3 regions of the Paeniglutamicibacter sp. ORCA_105 genome follow, and region 1 is predicted to be linked to each of the others. Evidence: riboswitches for the same ligand, from Rfam matches in the RefSeq annotation. Region 1 holds a riboswitch; each other region holds the start of a gene.

The links. Region 1 has a riboswitch for S-adenosylmethionine ahead of ACIPUB_RS09425 (bifunctional o-acetylhomoserine/o-acetylserine sulfhydrylase). Riboswitches for the same ligand answer to the same signal wherever they lie in the genome.
Region 2: linked by a shared signal. The riboswitch ahead of ACIPUB_RS10615 (hypothetical protein) and the one ahead of ACIPUB_RS09425 (bifunctional o-acetylhomoserine/o-acetylserine sulfhydrylase) in region 1 are both predicted to bind S-adenosylmethionine.
Region 3: linked by a shared signal. The riboswitch ahead of ACIPUB_RS16085 (OsmC family protein) and the one ahead of ACIPUB_RS09425 (bifunctional o-acetylhomoserine/o-acetylserine sulfhydrylase) in region 1 are both predicted to bind S-adenosylmethionine.

Annotation. Positions count from the first base shown of each region.
Region 1 covers NZ_JBIXLM010000015.1:35,013-39,721, forward strand. Annotated here, with positions in the region: gene ACIPUB_RS09420 (homoserine O-acetyltransferase) at 1-328, opposite strand, end outside; gene ACIPUB_RS09425 (bifunctional o-acetylhomoserine/o-acetylserine sulfhydrylase) at 331-1,674, opposite strand; SAM riboswitch class IV at 1,748-1,863, opposite strand; gene ACIPUB_RS09430 (VOC family protein) at 2,029-2,673, shown strand; gene ACIPUB_RS09435 (CPBP family intramembrane glutamic endopeptidase) at 2,882-3,640, opposite strand; gene ACIPUB_RS09440 (phosphotransferase family protein) at 3,759-4,604, shown strand.
Region 2 covers NZ_JBIXLM010000018.1:17,039-21,747, reverse strand. Annotated here, with positions in the region: gene ACIPUB_RS10625 (DUF222 domain-containing protein) at 1-304, opposite strand, end outside; gene ACIPUB_RS10620 (VIT1/CCC1 transporter family protein) at 498-1,601, opposite strand; gene ACIPUB_RS10615 (hypothetical protein) at 1,842-2,114, opposite strand; SAM riboswitch class IV at 2,133-2,243, opposite strand; gene ACIPUB_RS10610 (DinB family protein) at 2,255-2,833, opposite strand; gene ACIPUB_RS10605 (sodium:solute symporter) at 2,964-4,490, opposite strand; gene ACIPUB_RS10600 (cupin domain-containing protein) at 4,652-4,709, shown strand, end outside.
Region 3 covers NZ_JBIXLM010000037.1:38,128-42,836, forward strand. Annotated here, with positions in the region: gene ACIPUB_RS16075 (bifunctional metallophosphatase/5'-nucleotidase) at 1-319, opposite strand, end outside; gene ACIPUB_RS16080 (hypothetical protein) at 499-741, shown strand; gene ACIPUB_RS16085 (OsmC family protein) at 838-1,383, opposite strand; SAM riboswitch class IV at 1,423-1,541, opposite strand; gene ACIPUB_RS16090 (MarR family winged helix-turn-helix transcriptional regulator) at 1,903-2,406, opposite strand; gene ACIPUB_RS16095 (VOC family protein) at 2,686-3,117, shown strand; gene ACIPUB_RS16100 (FAD-dependent oxidoreductase) at 3,303-4,673, shown strand.

The sequences.
Region 1 (4,709 bases):
AACCGCCGACCATGTTGGCTGCAACCACGAAGTATTTATCGGTGTCCACCGTTTTGCCCGGTCCCACAAAGCCGTCCCACCAGCCGGGTTCCGTCGAGGCGCCACGGGCGACATGGCTATCCCCTGTCAGTGCATGGGCGATGAGGACGGCGTTGGAGGCATCGGCATTCAGCGTGCCCCAGGTCTCGTATCCCAGTACGATTTCCGGCAGCGTCGCACCGGTCTCAAACGTATAGGCACCGGTGTGCAGGTGCTGCAGGATGCCGTCGGGGGCGTAGTCCAACGCCGCTGCCGTTTCTGCGTCATAAAGGACCACGTTTGTCTCCACACTCACCGGGTACCCTGAAATTCAACATCGGCCGACGCGGCCACTGATTCGAAGCCAACCTTCAGGTCGGCGATGATGTCGGCAATATTCTCAATGCCGACGCTCAAGCGGACAAGTCCCGGGGACACGCCTGCGGCAACCTGCTCCTCCTCGGTGAGCTGCGCGTGGGTCGTCGACGCCGGGTGGATAACCAGCGAACGCACGTCGCCGAGGTTGGCGACATGGGAGTGAAGCGTCAGCGCGTCGACGAAGCCCTGGCCCGCCTCGCTCCCGCCGGAAATCTCGAACGAAACAATGGCGCCAATGCCCTTGGGGCCATACTTGCGCCCGCGCTCGAACCACGCGCTGGATTCGATCCCCGCGTAGTGGACGCGCTGCACCTGTGGTTGTGCCTCCAGCCATTGTGCAACTTCCACGGCGTTGGAGACGTGGCGCTCCATGCGCAGCGACAGCGTTTCCAGCCCCTGGGCAATCAGGAATGCATTGAACGGGGAAACTGCCGACCCGAGGTCGCGCAGCAGTTGCACGCGTGCCTTGAGGACGTAGGCAAGGTTGGCACCTAGTGCACCGTTGACGCCGAGGTCCCGGGCGAAGACCATGCCGTTGTACGACTCGTCGGGGGTGTTGAAGCCGGGGTACTTCTGCGGGTCGGCGGCAAAGTCGAAATTGCCCGAGTCAACGATGACACCGGCGATTGCCGTTCCGTGTCCACCCAGGTACTTGGTGGCGGAGTGGACCACGATGTCGGCTCCCCACTCGATCGGGCGAATCAGGAACGGCGTGGCCAAGGTGTTGTCAACGATCAACGGCACACCTGCCTCATGCGCAATGGCGGAAACCGCTTCGATGTCCAGCACGTCCTGGCGCGGGTTGGAAACCACTTCGCCGAAGAACGCCTTGGTGTTGGGCTGGACGGCTGATCGCCAGCCTTCCAGGTCATCCGGGTCCGAAACAAAGGTGACTTCGATGCCCAGCTTGCGCAGCGAGTGCTTGAACAGGTTTTGGGTTCCGCCGTAGAGGCTCGGGCTGGCCACGATGTGGTCGCCGGCCTCGGCAAGGTTCAGGATCGAATACGTGGTGGCAGCTTGTCCCGAGGCCAACAGCAGTGCGCCAACTCCTCCTTCGAGGCTGGCGATGCGCTGCTCGACGGCGTCCTGCGTGGGATTGCCGATACGCGTGTAGATCGGTTCGAGCTCGGCCAGCGCAAAACGTGCAGCGGCACTTTCGGCGCTCGGGAACACGAATGACGACGTCTGGTAGATGGGCAGTGCTCGGGCACCGGTTGCGGAGTCGGGCTCCTGCCCCACGTGGATCTGGCGGGTTTCAAAGGACCAGTTGTTAGACATCTCTTCCCCTTCAAGGATTCTAGGGGTATGCCCGAAGCCGACTCCGGCGGTGGCCGTGTCCTGGCTGGGGGCATTCCCGCGCTTGTCCCACGTCATTTTGACGTGGGGCCTGGTCTTCACCCGGGGCACCCCACCGCGGCGGAGGGTTGCCGTTCAGCAAGCCGGGGCTTTCTGCTGAAACTCATGACCTTGTCAATAAGTCTGGCCCAGGGCTTCACATGTTCGCAACCACATCTCAAATTGTGACAAGTTGACGGCAATCGCACTAGCCGCAGACGTTTAAAACAACCAACTGAAACGCAAGTTAGGTGAACCTAAGTCGAGAGCCAGATCACAAAGTGCCATGATGGGCACATGATGAGGTTGGACCATGTAACTTACGCTTGTGGACCCGACGGTCTCGCGGCAACTGCCGCTCGGATCGGCGCGGTTCTTGGACTCGAATCAGTAAAGGGCGGTGTGCACCCACGTTTTGGTACGCGCAATGTCATCTTCCCGCTGAAGAACAACCAGTACCTGGAAGTTGTCGAAGTACTCAACCACCCGTCGTCTGACAAGGCGCCGTTTGGCCAGGCCGTTCGCGCCCGCTCCGAACTCGGGGGTGGCTGGATGGGGTGGTGCGTCGCTGTTGACGACTTGGCTCCAGCCGAGGCACGCCTGGGCCGCGGCTCGGTACCGGGAAACCGGAAATTCCCCGATGGACGGGAACTGACCTGGCGCCAGATCGGCATCAACGGCCTGATTGCGGACCCGCAGGTTCCCTACATGCTTCGCTGGGATGAGGGCACCGAGGATCTGCACCCCTCGAAGGCCCTGGATCCTGTGGGGAAAATTTCCTCAATCTGCATCGCCGGCTCCAGCGAACGTGTCGCCGACTGGCTCGGACAACCCGAGCAGTTGCCCGTTGGCGACGTTGTTGTCGATTGGCAGGCGCCGAACGGGACGCCGGGAATCCTTTCGGTGACCTTTGAGACTCCCACGGGTCCCATCACGCTGTAACAAAGCAGTCATGGGAAGCACTAGCAATGCGGGGGTGTCCGGAGGTGATCCGGACACCCCCGCACTGCTTAATTCCTGGTCTGCTCCGCCGACGGTTTCGGCGCCACACCAAGCGGGGCGCGAGGGATGCCGGTGGGCCTGATTTCCTCGAGCCTATCGATCCGGCCGGAAACCAAAAGTCATCGGCGAAAAGTGATCAAACCGTGCTTTAGGAACCCAACCCGATTGCTGTACCCACCAGCGCATAACCGACGAATCCCGCAACGTCCAGGAACGCGTGGGCGATGACCAGCGGCATGACCCTGCCCTTCCTGGAATACACGTAGCCGAAAACCACACCCATGGCGATGTTCCCGATGAAGGGGCCAATGCCTTGGTACAGGTGGTAGCTGCCCCGAAGCACGGCACTGGCGCAAATGATTTGCCATTTGCCCCAGCCCAGTCGCCCGAGGCGCTCAAAGAGGTACCCGACGACGATGACTTCTTCCAGGATGCCGTGGCGGATCGCGGAGAAGACCAGAATCGGGACCGTCCACCAATAATCGTCCAGGGCTGCCGGCACGATGATCGTGGTCAAGCCGAGCGCACGTCCCAACGCATAGACGCCCAGGGTTCCGATGCCCATGGCCAGGAACAGTCCGATTCCCCAGCCCAGGTCGCGTACCGGCCGCGTCAGGTCAAAGCCCAGCCTGCCAAACGGGTTGCCTCCGGGAATCCTCCAGAGCAGGTAGAACACCAGCATCACCGGCACCAGGGCAAAAAAGATGTCCAGCAGCTGGTAAGTCAGGTCGAAGTACTGGCGTTGGTTCAGTGGGTTGTTCAGCGACGTCGTCTGTGAGCCCAGGGGCGCCCGAGTCATCTTGTCGATGAGGTTCACGATGGCATAGATACCCGATCGGCCCAGGGACAGACCCAGGACAATGAGCAGCTCGATCTTCAGTCCACGGCGCGTAGCGGCGTCAGTCATCGATCTCCCCAACACTTCGCCGAACCGGGTGTTTCCCGACGCTTCCAAACCCATGCGTTCGATCCTACGTGTTGATCCTGTGTACCCACACACCCGTTGACATGCCAGGATGGTTGGGGTGACCCGAGAAGCGCTGCCCCACGAATACGAACTGGCCAACGCCCTTTTCCCGGGCCCGGATTGGAAGGCAGCACGAGTCGATGAGGGCGGACAATTCCACCTCGTGCTGGTGGCCCGCGACCAGGCGGTCATGCGGATGAGTCGCACCGCCGAGGCCGCCGCGGACATGCAACGACGGGTGGACCTGGTTCAGGCGCTGTCGGGCACGTTCAGTTTCCAGTTGCCCACCGCCTTGAGCCAGGTGTGGCAGGGAAAGGATTTCTCCGCCGTCATCCAGCGCTATGTCCCGGGTGCCGCGCACCCACCACACACCGGTGATGTCGTGCGCCTGCGCTCGGTGCTCGAGGAACTAGCTGCCGTCGATGTCCGGCCGTTGGCCACCCTGCTGGCACCGCCGTTTTCCTTTCGGGGGCCATGGACCGCGCAGAAGATCGACGCTACCTTGAAGGCCTTGCCCCCGGACCTCGTCGACGCCGCGCGGCGGGTGCTGGACACCATCCCCGCCTTTGAAACGGTTCCGGCGTCGCTGGTGCATGGGGACCTCGCCGGGCACAACATGCGCTGGCACGACGGCGAACTTCTCGGCGTCCTGGACTGGGACCTGGCCGCCGCTTGGGACCCGGCATTGAACACCGCATATCTGGCCGCATGGCACGGCGCGGACGTCCTTGATGCCATTGCCCCGAGCCAGGAAGAGGCCTGGCGGGCCCGCATTTGGCTCGGAGCCATGGCTCTGGAGAGCGTCTTTGATGCGTCGCTGAATCCGAACAGGGACATCGGTGCGTTGATTCACAAGATCGGGCCGCGCCTCGTGGCAGCGGCAGCTGCAGCCGCCCACGGTTAGACGGCGTTCGGCTTCAGGTCACCGACATTGTCGGGGTCATTCGCGGGGATGCCGTCCGATCAGGGATACCGTCCGTGTGAGCGTGCGGCCACGGGAAACGAGTCA
Region 2 (4,709 bases), on a different contig from region 1:
GATCAGCGACCAAGGAGTCCTGGTAGGCGACGCTGTGGTCGGCCTGCTTCGCCGTGGCGGCGCATTTCAAGGTTTCCAGTGCGCCGACGGCGGTCACCGCCTCATGGGTTCCTGTCAGTACCGGCGCTCCGTTCACCGCGGCGGCCAGGGACAGGATCCCGTCGGTGCCGGTGCGGGCCAAGTGTTCGGCAACCAGTGCGTCCATGTCCGCCCCGTCGTTCAGTAGCGCATCGTAGCCCAGGTCCCTGACGGCACCACCGGCGGTGCCGTCAGAAGGGGTACCGCTCGATGACGTCGTTGCCATACTTCAATTTTAGAACCAGTCACCGATAATTGGAATATATTTACATGAATATGAGAAAATATGTTCTAGTAACATCGTGGACGCCTACGTTCCCGGCGAGTGCCATCCCGTTCGTGCACAGCGAGGAAAGCATGCCGCCGAATCCCCGATCCCTCGAAGTGCGGCACGTGCCGGTGTCCCTGCAGTGGTGCCGCTAAGCCACGGAGCTGCCGAAGAGCAGGCCGAGGACGTAGGTGACCGCTGCGGCGCCCAGGCCGATCGCCAGCTGGCGCAGTCCGCGCTTGGCCGGGGATGCGCCGGAAAGCAAGCCGACCACGCCGCCGGTGGCCAGCAGGGCGATGCCCACCAGCACGGCGGAGAGCAGGATCGCGGGGGTGCCGCCCATGCCGAAAATGAACGGCAGGATCGGGATGACCGCCCCGGAGGCAAAGAAGCAGAAGGACGCGGAAGCCGCACCCATGGCGGAGCCGATTTCCTCGTGTTCCCGGCTATCGGCGGCAACCGTGAGCTCGGACCGGAGCGACGTGGAGGGGTTGCAATCGCAGGAGTAGATGCCCATGCGTTCGGCGGCCCGGTGCGCTGCGTCCTCGTCACTCATGCCGCGGGCCTTGTAGACCAATACCAGCTCGTTGGCATCCAGATCGAGGTCCGGCGCCGCGGCCAGCGTCACCTCCGTGGGCTTGGAAGCCGAGAGCAGCTCGCGCTGGGAACGCACCGAGACGTATTCGCCCGCGGCCATCGACAGGGCGCCGGCCAGCAGCCCGGCAATGCCGGAGAAGAGCACGAAGGACGTTGCCACGCCCGTGGCGCCGATGCCCATGACCAGGGCCAGGTTGGACACCAGGCCGTCGTTGGCGCCGAAGACCGCCGCCCGGAAGTTGCCCGAAAGCCGGTTGCGGCCGCGGGTGGCCAGACCGCGCACGACCTCCTCGTGGACGAGTTCGTCGGCGGCCATCTGGCGGCTGGCATCGGTGTCTGCGGCATAGGGGGAGTTGCCCTCGGCGCGCTGGGCCAGGGCCAGGACGAAGACCGAGCCGAAGTGCCGGGCCAGGAAGCGGAGCATGGTGCGCCGGATCGAGGGCCGGGTACGCTTGTCGGCGTTCTCGCCCAGCAGCGAACGCCAGTGTTCCTCGTGTCGGGTTTCGGCGGCTGCCAGTCCCAGCAGGACTGCGCGTTCCTCACCCTGGCGCTTGTTGGCCAGTTCGCGGTAGACCGCGCCCTCGGCGATTTCGTCGGCCAGGTACTGGCGCCAGCGCTTGATCTGGGCGTGAGTGGGGGTCGGCGCTTGTTGCGTCATGCTCTCATCCTCATGTGGGCGTTCACGGCCTCGGGAGGCCATGCGATGGGGAGGCCCAGCAGGATTTCTTTTTGGGTACGTTGAGCCTCGGGCCACCAATGTGTGGACCGAAGGTCTCGTTCGCCCGGGCCGGGCTGGATTGCCCGTGGCCCCGGGTGGATTGCCGGGTTACAACGCTGTAACCAGTATGTCGACGCACCGCTGTCCCGCCGTGCCGGCGGGTCTGGGAACTACTCCCCTTCAACCCACGAGTGTAGCCGTTGGCAGGACAAGTGAAAATTCGTTGAGACTAAAAAACAACGCTTGTCCGCCGGGCTTTCCGGCCCGGGGGATGCACACCGACAGCTCCCTCGCGAGGGCGTCGAAGCGCGGCGAGCCGACGGCATTGGCCAGGGCCGCGGCCAGTGCAGGTGCGTCGGCAACGTGGTAGCTGTGCCAGGAACCCGACAGGCGCAGCTCGACAACTGAGCGGTGGACATCGAGCAGGGGCAGAACGGGGATGGAAGGTGCCATGTGGGGGCGAAAGCCTTTCGTCAGCTCTTGCCGGGACCAAGTGGTCCGCGGCCGCTTCTTCATCCGAACCACCCATGAACCTGGGGTTGGTGCGCGGCCAGTCGGAGCTTGGCGCCGCATCTCGTGAAGCTGGAACCACTTTACCGCGATTCGGAGGCCCGCAGGATATTTGCGTGCAATTGCGTCCAGGCAGCGGGGTCGTAGGGAGGAATGTTGGTGTTGTCCCGGCGCATCCCGGTGGAACCGTCGATGAGCTCCCGCACGATGTCGGCATGGCCCGCATGGCGTGCGGTCTCCACGTTCATGTGCAGCAGCAGGCGCCCGAGCGTGGTGTCGCGTTTCTCCGGCACCCACCAGGAAACCGTGGCCGGTGCATCCAGGGGGAGGGCTGCGATGTTGTGGTTTGCTGCGGCGATGGCGCGGCGGTAAAAATCGAGGATCTCGGAGCAGGGGATATCGGCGGGCACCCACATGTCGGCGCTGACTTCCGGATCGGCCATCAGCGCGTCGTGGCGTTCATCGTCGACCGTGAACCCGAGGCATTCGACAAAGTAGCCGTACTCGACGGTGGCCAGATGCTGGATCAGGCCCAGGAGGTTGGTGCCCGTCCCGACCATGGGGCGGGTCATTTCCTGCTCGCTGAGGCCCTCGACCTTCCAGAGCATGGCTTCGCGCGTGCTGTCCAGGTACGTGGTGAGGTGGTCCTTGAGATTATCCATGCGGCCCAGCCTAGGAGTGCCGGGGCGTGGCTGGGAAGGGGGGAGTATCGGCAAAAAGGGAACCCGTCGCCGCGATTGGTGCGCGAGGACGGGCTCCCTCACCCTGGATTTTCCGGGGCGGGTTCCGCTGCTAACGGCCGGCGACCTCGTTGAGTTCCGCGCCTTCGGCTTCCGCCTGGCCGGCGACCCGGGCGTTCCAGCGGGTGATGACCGCCGCGGAGGTGGGTCGCGTGATCAGGGAGACCACGACGAAGGTCAGTGCCGAGGCGATCAATCCGAAGTAGATTGGCTCGTTGGCGTAGATGCCGTCGAAGCGCTGTTCGGCCTTGATTTCCAGGACGATCATGGTGCCCAAGGTGACGATGGTTCCGGCGGCCATGGAGGCGGCGGCCCCCAGCCCGTTCCCGCGCTTCCAGACCAGCCCGCCGATGATGGCCACCAGCAGGCCGCCCACGAGGATGTCGTAGGCAATGGTCAGTGCCGCGACCACGTCGGAGACCATGATGGCCAGCACGATCGAGACAATGCCCAGCAGCAGCACCCAGATGCGGTTGGCGCGCACATCGTGCTCCGGGTTTTCGTTGGTGTTCACCTTCACGTTCCTGCCGAACCAGCTGGCCACGAACGGGGTGACGTCGGTGCGGGCCACGGTTGCGGCGGCAATCAGCGCGCCGGAGGCGGTGGACATCATGGCTGCGACCGCGGCCGCCAGTACCAGTCCGCCGATGGCGACGGGCAGCAGCTGCGTGGCGACCTCCGCGTAGACCACGTCCTTGTTGGTGTCAGCGCCAATGATCTCCGGCAAGGCGACCTTGGCGGCCATGCCGATGATGGCGCCGGCTGCCCCGTAGAGCACGCAGTAGATGCCGGCGGTGGTTCCGCCCCAGCGGGCCACCTTCGGCGTCTTGGCGGTGAACACGCGCTGCCAGATGTCCTGGCCGATGAGCAGGCCCAGGGTGTAGACCACGAAGTAGGTGATGATCGTCTGGACGCCGATGCCGGTGAAGCTGAAGAACTCCGTCCCGACGCGTTCGCGGATCCCGGACATGCCGCCGGCGGCGTTCAGCGCGAAGGGCAGCATCAGGAAGAAGATGCCCACGGTCTTGATGACGAACTGGACCTGGTCGGCCAGGGTGATCGACCACATGCCGCCAATGGTGGAGTAGACGACCACGATGACCCCGCCGATGGCGATGGCCATCCAGCGTTCCCAGCCGAAGAGGACCACGAAGATCGTCGCATAGGCGCTGGTGGAGGTGGCGCAGAGCATCAGCGTGTAGGCGAGCATGACGATGCCCGAGGTGTTCGTCGCGGACTTGCTGCCGTAGCGCAGGGTGAGCATCTGCGAGACGGTGAAGATCTTCAGGCGCTGCAGGGTGGGGGCGAAGAGCAGCGAGAGCAGGATGACGCCGGCGCCGATGGCCACGACAAGCCACATGCCGGAGATCCCGAACTTGTAGCCCAGGCCGACGCCGCCGACGGTGGAGGCCCCGCCCAGGACCACGGCCGCCATCGTGCCGGTGTACAGGAACGGGCCGAGCCGCCTGCCGGCCACGAGGTAGTCGCTGCTGTTCTTGGTGCGCGATTTTCCCCACCAGCCGAAGATGAGCATGGCCGCCAAATAGGCGGCAACGATCGTGCCATTGATGAATTCCATGGGGGAGCCTTTGCTGGGAATGAAACCTGGGTGCAACTCTGGGATGCCTGGGGGTAAACTTTTGTTGTTCTACAGGCTAATGTGAGGTGTCGCACACGTCAATTGCACCTAAGCTGTATGAACGCAATATTTCCCTCGAGCCCACCTGGAGACCCGCGCCGATGAAAGCCCTGCCCGTTGAGCCCAGCAGTGCTGCCCTCGCCATCGGCTCGCGGATCC
Region 3 (4,709 bases), on a different contig from region 1:
TGAACGTGGAGGCGCCGATGTTGTCGCCGGCCGAGACAAAGAGCGTGTTGCGGTTTCTTTCCTTGTAATCCTTCACGGCACCGGCGAGCACGGCGGCCCCGGCCTCGGCGTCGTTGGCCTCGATGCGGCCGTGGAAGTCGTTGATGCCCACCAATTCGATGGTGGTTGTTGGCTTGTTGTCCTGCTTGTTGCCCTGGCCGTGTGAATTCGGGTCGGCGGGCTGGGCCGGCGCCGGGCCGGCGATGGCAGCCGAGGCCAGCAGTGTTAATGCTGCGGCAGCGGCCAATGCATTGCGCCGCAAGGGACGTTTCTCGGACACGTTGGTTCTCCCTCAAGAAGAGTGACGGGTTGAGGTGTCCACGTCCACGTGAACCGGCGGGGACACATGCGGCTGATCCTACCCACCGGTAGGGCGCAGTCCAAGGGTTGTCAACGTGGCTTGCCATGCCGCAGCGACATGTCCTCGCCGCCCCGGGCCACCTATGGCAGCATGAATCCATGACCGGTAGCGACGCGGAGAAGGCCCTTGAACTAAAACCCTTTGAGAAGCTGCACAAGGACGGCAGCCTATGGGCGCGCGGGTTCACCCTGGCGGGGGAAATCCATGGGGATTGGGAATGGTTCAGGATTGACGGCACGCTGATGCGTTCCGGGAGCCTGGATCGCGGACGCCAGGTGGGGATCTGGACCACCTACGACAAGGCCGGCATCCCCTACAAGGACACCGACTACGGCGAGTAGTTTTTGCCGAAGCGCGTAGGTCCCGGGAAACAAAAAACCGTGGGCCGGTGCCTGTCCCCTCGAACGGCACCAACCCACGGTCGGTTCATGGCGGAGCTAGCCGGCAGTGACCAGTTCCACGCTGACTGGCGTGGGGTTGCTGAAGATATCCAGCACCGGGCACCGGGCATCGACGGTTGCCTGAAGCTCCTCGTAGCGTTCGCGCGTCTCCGGGCCGTCGATCTTGACCGTCAGGCGCACCTCGCCGAAGCCCGGGCGGACGGTTTCCTCGATGCCGAAGAGACCTCGCACATCCAGGTCTGCCTCTGCATTGATTTCCAGAGAGTCGATCTTGATGCCCAGCTGGTGTGCGTAGAGGCGGTAGACCACGACTTGGCAGGAAATCAACGCGCCGAGCGCGAACTCGACCGGGCTGGCGGCCGCGTCGTCACCGGCCAGCCCCTCGGGCTCGTCGACAATGAAGCGGTGCTTGCCGACCGTGATTTCGCTGGCCACCGAACCGGTGGACACGCCGCTGGCCTTGAAGGTCAGTTCCGCGTTGGCCGGGTTGGCGGCAATGCGCTCGCCCCATGCGGTGCCGGCCGCGGTGAGCTTTTCGGCGCGAATGGAATCCAGGGTGCTGTCGATCAGGGTTTCGGACATGGGAAACGATCCTTTCGTAGCTGGCGCATGCCTTGCGCAACGCCATACTTACGCCGATCCGATTGGTCGGCGTCGAATCTTCACCTGGCGCACCCCGCTATGACGAAGGGGGTTGCGATCCAATCGGCCAGGGCCGTGAATGATTGGAACTCGTGATTCTGTTGACGAGTCTTGCCGATTCCGCGGTGGCTGCGCAAAGAGAGACCTTAACAAATCTTCACGGTGAATCGGTCGTTTCGTCGAACAAGTGCCTGTCCGGCCCAGCTAATTTCCCACTGCGGCGAATCGTTGGTCCCGTTTGAGGCTGTGCGGCGAAGAACCCGTTGTGGCCGCTTGGGACGATTCTGAAGCTTGGACGATCGGTGCGTCGCCGCACGCCAACTCGGGAAGCGGCATTGGCGAAGGACCCCGGAGCCCACAGAGCGGGGCATGCCGGCGGAGCACATGTGCCTGCCGACGCCATCGGCTCCGGCCCTGGCAAGTGAGGGACCGGAGCCGATGGTTTGTTGGTGCGGGGGATCAGCTTTCGCGTTGCGAGGCGTCGTTGGCGTTCAGCTTCGATAGCAGGTCGGCGAAGCGCTTGATTTCCTCGGGGTCCCAGGAGATGAGCCGGTTCCGGAGCAATTGGCGGGACGCTGCACTGGAAGCCAGGTATCCGACACGTGCGGTGTCGGTGATGCTGACCAGCATGGCCCGGCCATCGTTCGGATCCGGGACGCGGGTGACCAGTTCCTTGGCTTCGAGCCACTTGATCATCCGGCTCATGGTGGCCTTGTCCACCTGCAGTTCCTCGGCCAAGATGATCTGCTGCTGTGCGTGCTCGCGCGCCAGGATGGAGAGTACCTTGTAGCCCAGCGGCTGGAGTTCCGGATGGATGGCGGCGGCGCGCTTGCGAATGGCCTGGCGCGCCTTGACGACCATGATCGAGAATTCTTTTTCCACGTCCTCGATCAGTGGATCAAAGGTTCCGGAGTCGGCTGCCGGTCCCGGGTCGGGCCGGGAATCGGGGAACGGTGAAGTCATGGGATTCATTTTAGTGGCGATCCGTCGTTTCGACATCTTCGCGACGGTACGTTCGACCTTCGTACGCTGGCACCGCATCCATGGCCAGTGGCGGCAGAAACGCAGGTGTGGAAAACCACTGTTCGCCGCTGCCGCATTCCTGACTAAGGGAGGGCCGTCCCCGTCAGGAGAAGCGCTCCGCACGACCACTAAAAGAACTCGGTCCGAGGGGGTTCCCGGAACCCATCGTGACGGGCAGAATTGCTAGTTGTTGAACCCCGCCAAACGATGGAGAACACCATGGGCACGATCCTCAACCCGTACATCAGCTTCCGTGACACCGCGCGTCCCGCGCTGGAGTTCTACCAGTCGGTATTTGGCGGTGAATTGGATCTGCGTCCTTTCGCGGACTTCGATTTCGCGAAGACCGGCGATCCCGAAGACGACAACAAGGTCATGCATGGACACCTGCGGGCACCCAATGGAATGAACCTGATGGCCGCGGATACGCCCGCCTCCATGGAGTGGAAGGGCGGAACCGCCATATCCGTCACACTTAGCGGTGACGACAAGGAAGAAATGACCGGCTACTGGGAAAAGCTCAGCGACGGGGCCAAGATCGGCGAACAGCTTGCCGAGGCGCCATGGGGCGACTGGTTCGGCATGCTCACCGACAAATTCGGCGTCGATTGGATGGTCAACATCGCGGGACCGGACACCGCAGGGCAGTAACCGCAGGACCGGCCCGTGAGCGAAGACCGAAGGCGTCAAACGGCATGAAGGTGCGTGGGGATCGACCCGCTCCGGGCGGGCTCCACGCACCTTTGCACCGTTCTCCTTCTTGACCTCTTGCACCGCGGCAGAGAAGACTCGAGCGTAGTCAACACTGCATTTCCGCATATAAAGAGGATGGCCCCATGGAACACGATCTCGATCTCATTGTCATTGGTTGGGGCAAGGGCGGAAAGACGCTCGCCGGCACCGTGGCCCGTGCGGGGCACCGCGTGGCAATCATCGAGGCCTCGGCGGACATGTATGGGGGAACTTGCATCAATATCGGCTGTGTTCCCACGAAGGCCTTGATCCACGACGCGGACATCCGCACCGGGACCGGGTTGGATCCGGAATATTTCGACGCCGCGGTGCTACGCCGGGACAAGCTCACCGCCGCGATGCGGGCCAAGAATTTTTCCATGCTGGACAGCCTGGATTCGGTCGTGACCATTACGGGCAAGGCAAGCTTCATCGGCCCGCATCGGATCAGGGTCGAGGCAGGGAAAGAAACGCTCGAGCTTGGCGCCACGCGGATCATCATCAACACCGGTGCCGTGCCGGCGATCCCGGACCTCGACGGGGTGCGCATTGGCGGGCGCATCCACGACTCCACCACACTTCAGCACGCGCAGCTTCCCAAGTCGCTTGTGGTGGTCGGCGGCGGATACGTCGGGACCGAATTCGCCTCCATGTTCGCGCACTTTGGTTCAAAAGTCACCGTGCTGGACCGCGGGCCACGGGCACTGAAAAAGGAAGACGAAGACGTGGCCGCCGAGGTCTTCGGTTCCCTGTCCGACGTGGGAGTCGATATCCGGGTGGGCGCCAGCGTGCAGCACATCAGCCAGGACGCCGACTCCGCTCTGGTGCACTACGAAAAAGACGGCACCATGCATGAAATCCAGGCCGAGGCCGTGCTCATCGCCCTCGGGCGCACCCCGGCCACCGATGGGCTGAACCTGGAAGCCGCGGGCATCGAGCTCACCGAATCCGGGGCCATCAAGGTGGACGAACGCCTTTCCACCACTGCCGAGGGCGTGTACGCGCTGGGGGACGTAAACGGCGGGCCGCAATTCACCTATGTCTCCCTGGACGACAACCGCGTCGTTGCCGATGCCATCCTGGGATCCGGCAAGCGTTCGACCGCGGACCGCGTCGCGGTTCCCTACACCATCTTCACCACCCCGCCGCTGGCTCGCGTCGGGCTCAGCGAGGAACAGGCACGCTCCCGGGGGCTGGCCATCAAGATCGCAGTCAAAAACGTCGCCGAGATTGCCGCGATGCCGCGACCCAAGATCGTGGGGGACCCCCGCGGCATCATCAAGTTCGTGGTTGATGCCGACTCCGACCGCATCCTCGGCGCCGCCCTGATGCACGTGGATTCCCAGGAAGTCATCAACCTGGTCGCCTTGGCCATGCGCCAGGGCGTCACCTCGGCCACGCTGCGCGACTCGATCTTCACCCACCCTTCCTCCACCGAGGCGTTGAATGAGGTGCTCGGGTCTTTCAACCGTTGATTACCCTGCGGTAACGCGGGGACCCGGATGGTGTGG